One region of the Paenarthrobacter sp. NPDC090522 genome, then DNA from elsewhere that is predicted to be linked to it. Evidence: riboswitches for the same ligand, from Rfam matches in the RefSeq annotation. Region 1 holds a riboswitch; each other region holds the start of a gene.
What was found. A riboswitch is a leader RNA that binds a small molecule or an ion and turns the genes downstream of it on or off. The one in region 1 is predicted to bind glycine.
Positions count from the first base shown of each region.

Region 2: another riboswitch for glycine. It lies ahead of gcvP (aminomethyl-transferring glycine dehydrogenase); the one in region 1 lies ahead of cycA (D-serine/D-alanine/glycine transporter).
Region 3: another riboswitch for glycine. It lies ahead of gcvP (aminomethyl-transferring glycine dehydrogenase); the one in region 1 lies ahead of cycA (D-serine/D-alanine/glycine transporter).

Region 1 covers NZ_JBIVXL010000016.1:6,953-10,226, forward strand. Annotated here, with positions in the region: gene ACIQT2_RS18425 (FAD/NAD(P)-binding protein) at 1-1,489, shown strand, start outside; glycine riboswitch at 1,612-1,711, shown strand; gene cycA (D-serine/D-alanine/glycine transporter) at 1,871-3,274, shown strand, end outside.
Region 2 covers NZ_JBIVXL010000015.1:4,424-7,697, forward strand. Annotated here, with positions in the region: gene gcvP (aminomethyl-transferring glycine dehydrogenase) at 1-1,541, opposite strand, end outside; glycine riboswitch at 1,714-1,810, opposite strand; gene ACIQT2_RS17770 (TetR/AcrR family transcriptional regulator) at 1,906-2,445, opposite strand; gene ACIQT2_RS17775 (MFS transporter) at 2,518-3,274, shown strand, end outside.
Region 3 covers NZ_JBIVXL010000030.1:33,433-36,706, reverse strand. Annotated here, with positions in the region: gene gcvP (aminomethyl-transferring glycine dehydrogenase) at 1-1,352, opposite strand, end outside; glycine riboswitch at 1,510-1,609, opposite strand; gene ACIQT2_RS22860 (PucR family transcriptional regulator) at 1,694-3,187, opposite strand.

The sequences.
Region 1 (3,274 bases):
TGAAACCACCGCCATTGCGGCGCGGCCGGCCGGTGACATGTTCGACGTCGAACTGGCCGACGGCGGCAGCCTCACGGTCGGTTCGGTGGTCCTCGCGCTGGGGCACATCGAATCCCGGCTGAATCCCGAGCAGCGCTCCTTCGAAACCGCCGCGCGGGAACAGGGCCTGCTCTACTTCCCGCCTGCTCCTCCGGCCGATGTGGACTGGACACGCGTACCGGACAACGAGCCGGTGCTGGTCCGCGGCATGGGACTGAATTTCTTCGACGTCATGGGGCAGCTGACGGAAGGCCGCGGGGGCAAATTCGTCGACTCCGTGGCTCCGGGGACCGGTACGCTCGAATACCGGCCGTCCGGCCGCGAGCCGAAGATCATTGCTGCCTCACGAAGGGGCACCCCGTACCGCGCCAAGGCCGGGCTGTCCGGCTACTACGCCACGAGCATCACGCTGCGGTACCTCACCGAGGCCGCCATGGACCGCTTCAAGACCGCTGGCATCCAGCCGGGCTTCGATCACGACCTCTGGCCGCTCCTGCACCGCGACGCCCTCTGGGCCTACTACGCCACGCTGGCGGGATCGCAACCAGCGGCGATCCGGGACCCGGCGCAGTTCCTCGCGGACCTGGAGGATGCCTTGCAGCCCCACGCCCACGCAACGGGCAACTGGGAAAGCGCCGTGGGTGCGCTCGTGGAAAAGCACGTGGTGGCCTCCCGCCGGCTGAACCTGAAGGGGCTTGCAGCACCCTTGGCCGGCCGGACCTTTGCCTCACGCAAGGAGCTGGACAAAGCCATTACGGCCTACCTCGACGACGACGCACGGCGCTCCGCCCTCGGCGAATCCGACCCCGTGAAGATGGCCATCGGTGCCCTGCACACCGGCCGGGCGATCCTCAAGACAGTAGTGGCCGACGGCGGCATCACGGACGAATCGTGGGTGGCCGAGTTGCGGGGCTGGTTCGAATCGTTCGTGGAGGGGTTGGCCAGCGGTCCTCCGGCGCTGCGGTCGGAACAGTTGGCAGCATTGGCGCGTGCCGGCGTCGTGAGTTTCGTGGGACCCGACCCCAAGTTCAGCGTGGATCGGAACGCCAAGGTGTTCCGCGCATTCTCGCCGTGGGTCCGCGACGTGCCGGCGCAGGCACGGACGCTGATCGAGGCGATGTCGCCCGCGAACCGTGTGGGCATGAACATCTCGCCGCTCCTGGAGCAACTGCTGGACGACGGTTTGGTCCGTACCAAGATCATGATGAGCGTCGAGGGAACTCCGGTGCAGACCACAGGCCTGGACGTTGAACCGCATCCTTACCGTCCGGTGGCGGCGAACGGTTCAGTGACCCGGGGGCTGTACGTGCTGAGCCTTCAGTTGTCCGCCACGCAGTGGGGAACCGCGATCGCGGCCGAGGCACGGCCCACCAAGGGCAGGGCATACAGGAGCGGGCAACGGACCCTGCGCGATGCCGACGAGATCGCCCGCAGCATCCTGGAGCTCTGATGCGCGCCGCGGACGCGGGCTTTGGCAGGGCTCGAACCAGGGTTTGACCCGGGGCGCTTGCGTGAACCACCACGCCTTCGCTACTGTGTGAGCTGCATCACCGGCCAGGTGGTGCGCGCTAGTGATCCGTGGCGGGAGAGTCCTGCCGGTACATCCCGTCAGGCGCCGTAGGAGCAAACCCTCCCCAGGAATCTCTCAGGCACCCTGTACCGCCGCGGCGAGGCAACTCTGGAAAGCAGTCCGGGATTCCCGGACTCACCGAAGGTGCAAGCGGTGCTGCGTGCGCGCAGAGCGCGGAAACTCTCAGGTCAATGACAGAGCGGGGAGGAACCCGAATCATCGTGGTACCCACAAGGTACCGCCTGAACAATGGAGTTCCTCATGACGATTCAGCGCCCGCCAACAGATTCCAGCCAAGAACCCCACCTCGAACGCCAGCTCAGCAACCGCCACATCCAGCTCATCGCGATTGGCGGTGCCATTGGAACGGGCCTCTTCATGGGCTCCGGCAAGACTATTTCCGCGGCCGGACCGTCGGTCATTTTCGTCTATATGATCATCGGCTTCATGCTGTTCTTCGTCATGCGGGCCATGGGCGAACTGCTGCTGAGCAACCTGAACTACAAGTCCTTCAGTGACTTCGCCGCCGACCTCCTGGGTCCCTGGGCAGGCTTCTTCACCGGCTGGACCTACTGGTTCTGCTGGGTCATCACCGGCATCGCGGACGTGATCGCCATTGCGGGCTACTCCAAGGAACTCTGGCCCGGCCTGCCCCTCTGGATTCCGGGGCTCATCACCATCGGCATCCTCCTGCTCCTCAACCTGGCCACCGTGAAGGCCTTTGGGGAGACGGAATTCTGGTTCGCCCTCATCAAGATCGTGGCCATCGCGGCGCTCATCATCGTGGGTCTTTTCATGATCTTCAGCGGCTTCCAATCCGACGCCGGTCCCGCCAGCTTCACCAACCTCTGGTTCCACGGCGGCTTCTTCCCCAACGAATTCATGGGCTTCGTTGCCGGCTTCCAGATCGCCGTCTTCGCGTTCGTTGGCATCGAACTGGTAGGCACCACGGCCGCTGAAGCCAAGGACCCCGAGAAGAACCTGCCCAAGGCCATCAACTCCATCCCCATCCGCGTGCTGCTCTTCTACGTTGGTGCCCTCATCATCCTGATGTCCGTCACGCCGTGGACCCAGTTTGCCGCCGGCCACAGCCCCTTCATTGCCATGTTCTCCCTGGCGGGGCTCGGTGCCGCAGCCACCATCGTCAACCTGGTGGTGCTGAGCTCGGCGATGTCTTCGGCCAACTCCGGCATCTACTCCACTTCCCGCATGGTCTATGGCCTGGCACAGGAAGGCGACGCGCCCGCCGTCTTCAGCGCGCTGTCCGGACGCAAAGTACCCCGCAACGCCCTGTTCCTTTCCTGCGTCCTGTTGCTGTCCGGCGTCGTGCTCATGTACGCCGGCCAGGACGTCGGCAAGGCGTTCGACATGGTGACCACCGTGTCCGCCGTCTGCTTCGTGTTCGTCTGGTCGATCATCCTGGCCAGCTACCTGGCGTTCCGGAAGCGCCGGCCGCAGCTGCACGACTCCTCGAAATTCAAGATGCCCGGTGGCGTGGCGATGGTGTGGGTGGTGTTCGCGTTCTTCGCGTTCATCCTCTGGGCTTTGACCACCCAACCTGACACACTCATGGCGTTGCTCGTGACTCCGGTCTGGTTCCTGGCCTTGGGCGTTGCGTGGGCCATCCTCCGCAAGCGGCCCACCCACCTTGCCCGGTACGAACAC
Region 2 (3,274 bases), on a different contig from region 1:
GCTTCCATCTCAGCCGTGGCGTTGAGCTTCATGGTGCACGAACCCAGCGGGATCATGGTGCGGTCCAGCGCGAGGTCGCGGTCGGAGAGCTTGCGGATGTAGCGCAGGAGCTGGGTTTCGGAGCGGTGCGTGTTGAACACCGGGTGCTGCAGGTATTCGCTGGAGCGTTCAACGGAAGCTTCAAGCGCGAAGCCCTCAGCGGACTCAACCACGGAGGCACCGAAGACGGCTGCGACGTCGGCGACAACCGCCGTCGTGGTTGTTTCGTCCACAGAAATGCCGACCGTGTCAGCGTCGATGCCGCGCAGGTTAATGCCGCGCTCTTCAGCGGCAGCCATAAGCGAGGCAGCGCGACCCGGGACACGGACCGTGATGGTGTCGAAGAAGGAACCGTGCAGGACCTCGACGCCGGCAGCCTTCAGCGAGGCGGCAAGGGTGCGGGCGTGGTGGTGTGCGGTCTCGGCGATCGCCTTCAGGCCTTCGGGGCCGTGGTAGACCGCGTACATCGAGGCGACGATCGCCAGGAGTGCCTGTGCGGTGCAGATGTTGGACGTGGCCTTTTCGCGGCGGATGTGCTGCTCACGGGTCTGCAGCGCCAAGCGGTAGGCGGGAACACCGGCGTCGTCCTTTGAAACGCCCACCAGGCGGCCGGGCATGGAACGCTCGAGCCCCTTCTGAACGGCCATGTAGGCGGCGTGCGGGCCGCCGAAGAACAACGGGACGCCCAAGCGCTGGGCGGAGCCGACGGCGATATCGGCACCCTGCTCGCCCGGAGGGGTGATGAGGGTGAGGGAAAGAAGGTCTGCAGCGACGGTGACCAGGGCGCCCCGTTCTTTGGCCTCGGCGATCGCGGCGGAGTGGTCAAAGACCCGGCCCGAAACGCCAGGCTGCTGCAGGACGACGCCGTTGATGACGCCTTCCGGGAGGCCGTTGGCGAGGTCCGCAACCTCAACGTCAAAACCAAGCGCTTCAGCGCGGCCCTTGACGATCGCGATGGTCTGCGGAAGGCAGTCGGCGTCCAGGACGGTCTTGCCATCCTGGGCCGCCTTGTTCTTGTTGGCGCGGCGCATCATCAGCACGGCTTCGGCCACGGCGGTGGCTTCGTCCAGCAGCGAGGCGTTGGCGATCGGGAGGCCAACGAGGTCCTGGACCATGGTCTGGAAGTTCAGCAGCGCTTCGAGGCGGCCTTGGGAAATTTCCGGCTGGTAGGGCGTGTATGCGGTGTACCAAGCCGGGGATTCGAGGATGTTGCGGCGGATCACCGGCGGTGTGACGGTGTCGAAATAGCCCTGGCCGATCATCTGGACGGCCGTCTTGTTCTTGGAGGCGAGCTTGCGCAGTTCCGCGAGGACCTCCACCTCCGAAAGGGCGTTCTGCAGGGTCAGGGCAATGTCCTGGCGGATGTCGTTGGGAACCGCGGTGTCCACGAGGGAATCCACGGAGTCGTAACCGACAGACTTGAGCATGGTGTCAATGTCGGACTGGCGGCGGGCACCGATATGCCGGTCGACGAAGGTGGTGGAGGCTGAACTAACCGTCACGAAGGAACTCCATTACTTGGGCGGCGTTTGGGTACGCCGCAGTGGCTCGGGTTCCTCCCCGCTCTGTATTGGACCTGAGAGTTTCCGCGTGATGCTGTCCGCACAGCCACCCGCTTGCACCGTCGGTGAGCACAACAATCCGGCCGGACTGCCTGCTGCTTTCCAGAGTTGCCTATCCGCGGCGGTGCATGGGCCTGAGAGATTCCTGGGGAGGATTTGCTCCTACGGCGCCTGCATCTCGTACTGCAGGACTCTCCCGCCGCAGATCAAAGGCTTTATGCAGTTGTAGGCGGCGTGCCAAGGAAGGCACACCACAGTTGTTAATTGTCCTATGCCTGCAGCGCGGCGGCAAATGGAACGTCCGCTACTTCCGCAGGCGGTCCAGGACCGCGAGGAGGACCTCGACGTCGGCCTCCCGCCCGGCGCCGCCGGCTTCCTGCCCGCCCTCGAACATCGCGTTGAAATACAGGCCGTCTCCCATGTAGCTGACCGCCTTGGCAACCTCCGGGCCAACGTCGTCGGCAAGGACGTCAAGCCAGCGCTGTTGAATGGCCGCGAACCGGCGGCGAGTCTCCTCGTGGGCCACCTCGGCCAACCTGGTTGCCGCAACGAACGCCCGGTCCATGGGTGTTCCGGCCCAGAGCGAGGAGCGGATGAAGTAGGCCGCTGCGCCGTCGGGCGCCGCCTGCATCTGTTCGGTATCTTCCTTGGCCAAGTCATCCAGGCGCTCCAGGAGGGCACTGATGAGCGACTCCTTGTTGGGGAAGTGATAGAGCAAGCCGCCCTTTGAGACGCCTGCGCGCTTGGCCACGGCGTCGAGGGTGGCAGCACGCTCCCCCACTTCGATCAGGAGTGCTTCAAAGGCGTCCAGGACGGCGTCCCGGGCTATTGGTTTTCGCGGCATGGATCCATCATTCCCTAAAGCGTGGTCTTGTTCTATTTGAAACTGTACCGTCTGGACGGTACAGTAAAGGTCATGTTCTCGCCGTCCTCAACCCACGCTCCCCGTTCCTCCGTGCGCCCGGTTCCGGGCAAGACCGCACCGTGGCGCGACTGGACGGCCCTGGCACTGCTGATGTTCCCGGTGCTCCTGGTGGCCGTCGACAACACCGCGCTCACCTTCGCCCTGCCGGAAATCGCCCGCTCACTGGAAGTCGGCGGCATCCAGCTCCTCTGGATCGTGGACGCCTACCCGCTGGTACTGGCCGCACTGCTGGTGTCCATGGGCAACTTCGGCGACCGGATCGGACGACGGCGGCTGCTCCTGATCGGCAGCACAGGCTTCGCGGCGGTTTCGGCTGCCACGGCGTTCGCGCCTTCCGCGGAGTGGCTGATTGCCGGTCGCGCCGCACTTGGTGTCTTCGGCGCCATGCTGATGCCCTCCACCCTGTCCCTGATCCGGAACATCTTCACCGACCCCAACCGTCGCCGGCTTGCTATTGCCGTCTGGGCTGCGGGTTTCTCCGGCGGCGCCGCGCTCGGCCCGATCTTCGGTGGCTGGCTCGTGGAGCACTTCTGGTGGGGCGCCGTGTTCCTCGTGGCGGCCTTCCTCCTCCTGCCGCTGCTCGCCTTCGGCCGGGTGCTCATCCCTGAGTCCAAGGATGCCAACCCGGGCCGCGTGGACGTACCCAGCATCGTCCTGTCCGTGCTCACCATGGCGCCCTTTGTCTACGGGATCAAAGAACTCGCCGTGCATGGATTCGGAGCATCCGCGGCTGCCTTCATGGCGTTCG
Region 3 (3,274 bases), on a different contig from region 1:
AACCCTGCTGCGTCCCCTACCGGACCGGCACCAAAGGCGACGGCCACCGCGGACAGGACCTCCGGCGTCGTGGTTTCATCAACGGAGACACCCACGGTGTCCTCATCGATGAAGCGGAGGTTGATGCCGCGTGCTTCGGCGGCGCCGATCACCTTGGCGGCCTTGCCGGGGACGCGGACCGTGAGGGTGTCGAAGAAGGCGCCGGCCACGAGTTCGCGCCCGGCCTTCTCCAGCGCGGTAGCCAGGACACGGGCGTGGCCGTGGACGGTTTCGGCGATCGCCTTGAGCCCTTCGGGACCGTGGTAGACCGCATACATCGAGGCGACAATGGCGAGCAACGCCTGGGCCGTGCAGATGTTGGACGTGGCCTTCTCGCGGCGGATGTGCTGCTCGCGGGTCTGCAAAGCGAGGCGGTAGGCAGGCACGCCGGCGTTGTCCTTGGACACACCCACGATGCGGCCCGGAAGCGTACGCTCCATGCCATTGCGGACAGCCATGTACGCGGCGTGCGGGCCACCGAAGAACAGCGGCACGCCAAAGCGCTGGGCGGTTCCGACGGCGATATCGGCACCTTGTTCGCCCGGGGGCGTGATCAGGGTGAGCGCCAGCAGATCGGACGCGACGGTGACCAGGGCACCGCGTTCCTTGGCAGCAGCAATCACCGGAGCGTGGTTGAAGACCCGGCCCGAGACGCCGGGCTGCTGCAGGACGATACCGTTGATGTCGCCGTCGGGCAGGCCGTCGGAGAGGTCCGCAACAAGAACCTCGAAGCCCAACGCCTCTGCGCGGCCCTTCACGATCGCGATGGTCTGCGGCAGGAGGTCGGCATCCAGGACGGTCGCACCATCCTTCGCGGACTTGTCCTTGTTCGCCCGGCGCATCAGCAGCACAGCCTCGGCCACAGCGGTGGCTTCGTCCAACAGCGAAGCGTTGGCGATCGGCAGGCCGGTCAGGTCCTGCACCATGGTCTGGAAGTTCAGAAGCGCCTCAAGGCGACCCTGCGAAATTTCCGGCTGGTACGGCGTGTAGGCCGTGTACCAAGCGGGGGATTCGAGGATGTTGCGGCGGATCACCGGCGGCGTCACGGTGTCGTAGTAGCCCTGGCCGATCATCTGCACTGCGGTCTTGTTCTTGGACGCCAGCTTGCGGAGTTCGGCCAGGACCTCAACCTCGCTCAGTGCCTTCTGCAGCGTGAGCGGTGAGGACTGGCGAATGGAATCGGGAACAGCGACGTCCACCAGGCCGTCGACGGAGTCGTAGCCGATGGCCTTGAGCATGGTGTCAATATCGGCCTGGCGGCGGGCGCCAATGTGCCGGTCCGCGAATGCGGTTGGGGAGGATTGAACAGTCAAGAGGAACTCCAGGATTCAGGCGCCCGCTGAGCGCCATGGTGAATATGGGTTCCTCCCCGCTCTGTATTGGACCTGAGAGATTCCGTGAACTGTGGTTCCACATAGTTCACTTGCACCGTCGGTGAGCCCGGTTGCCCGGACTGCTTTCCAGAGTTGCCTCGCCGCGGCGGTACATGGGCCTGAGAGATTCCTGGGGAGGATTTGCTCCTACGGCGCCTGACTGGATGTACCCGGCAGGACTCTCCCGCCGCAGATCAAAAGCGTTTGCGCCACCTCAGTGACACGCTTCACACCATAGCGGGTCACGGCGAAAAAGCGCAAGGCAGGTGTTTTCCAGGAGGCTAGCCGCGCATCGCCTCGTGGACCTGCAACGCCAGCCACAGCTGCGCCAACGTTGACGTTTCACCCATGTCCAGCCCTGTCAGCTCACCGATTTTCCGGATCCGGTAGATGATGGTTTGCCGGTGCGTGAAGAGCGCGGACGCCGTTTTCTGCCAGGAACGCTGCGAGTCCAAGTACGTCTTCAGGGTGACCATCAGGTCGCCGTCCTGGCGCTGTTCGTAGTCGAAAACCGGGCCCAAAAGTCGCTGGACCAATGCTGTTCCCTCTTCGAATCCGGTCAACCCCAGCCAGCTTGGCCCTTCCGCGTATCGGGCCAACCCGAGCTTGTTTGCTTTCGCCGAACCCAGCGCCCAGAGCGACTCCTGGAGTGCCTGCTGCAGTCCCCCAACCGCTGCCGCGGAGCTCACCCCAATGGTTGTTCCAGCTGGGGCGCAGTGCCTCAGGAGTTCATCGGCAACCTCCGACGCAATCACCACGTGCAGCCGGTCGTTCCTGCGCAAGGAGGCCGCCGCAGTCTCGTGCCGCCACAGGTCGACGTGCACGTTGGCCAGCCTGTCGCCGTCGTCCGCTGACATCGAGGCGACCACGAAACTTTGGGCAGGCACCTGGAAAGCCTCCAGCCGCCGTTCCATTTCCGCCGTCCCCAGGCGGCCGTCCAGCGCTTGGAGGAGGAACTCGCCGGCCAGCCGGTGTCGCCCCTCCAGCGAGAGCACGATGCGCGCCAACTGCAGTCCCAGCACAGTTGCGGCATGCAAAAGTACGACGGCGTCGGGGTGCGGTTCGCTGGTGGGCAGCACCACCAGGAGCGCATTCGCGTGCGTGGGAATGTCCATGGTCAGCACATGCCTGCCGCGGATCCGGTGCCATTGGAAGTTCTTGCCCGCGACGGAAACCTGGCCCGGATGCGGTGACCATTCGTCGACCAGGAAGTTCGGCAGGGCCTGGCCGTCCGGATGCCACGGGTGGAGGCAGCTTCGATCCACCACGAAGAGCTCGGCGTCCAGCTCCGTGGCCAAGCGCAGCACCAGGCTTTGCCAGTGGTCCTCGGAAGCACCGGCGGTGCGCAGGAGGTCGTAGACCCGGGCCGTTTGGCGGAGCCTGCGGGACTCTTCGAGCAGCGACGATTCCGCTACGGACCTTGCTATGGCAATGAACGGCAGCGGGTACGGGATGTTGATCAGCGGGAGTGGCAGGCTGTCGCATGCCTCAAGGAATTCCGCGGTGAGGGGCGGGGCGTGCATCTTCTCACCGATGGCCAACGCGCTGGCGCCGGCGTCCACCAGGGCCTGGGCGAGCGCCACTTGGCCCTCCGGGTCTGCCGGCACGGAGAGTCCGTTGGTCATCATGAGTTCGCCACCCGTGACCCATTCCCAGAGCCGCGGCAGGTCTGAGGTATGGGCCCAGGTGACGCGGTTGTCCGCCCCTCCGGCACCCGCCAGGAGGGTGAGTCCAAGCTGCGGTTCGGCGACGAGTTCGGCGACGGTGATGGCCACGGGATGCGCTCCAGTTCTGCGTACTTTCGGGGTACTTAGACATTCGTCTAAACCGATTCGTCAGATGTAAACAATGCACGAATATAC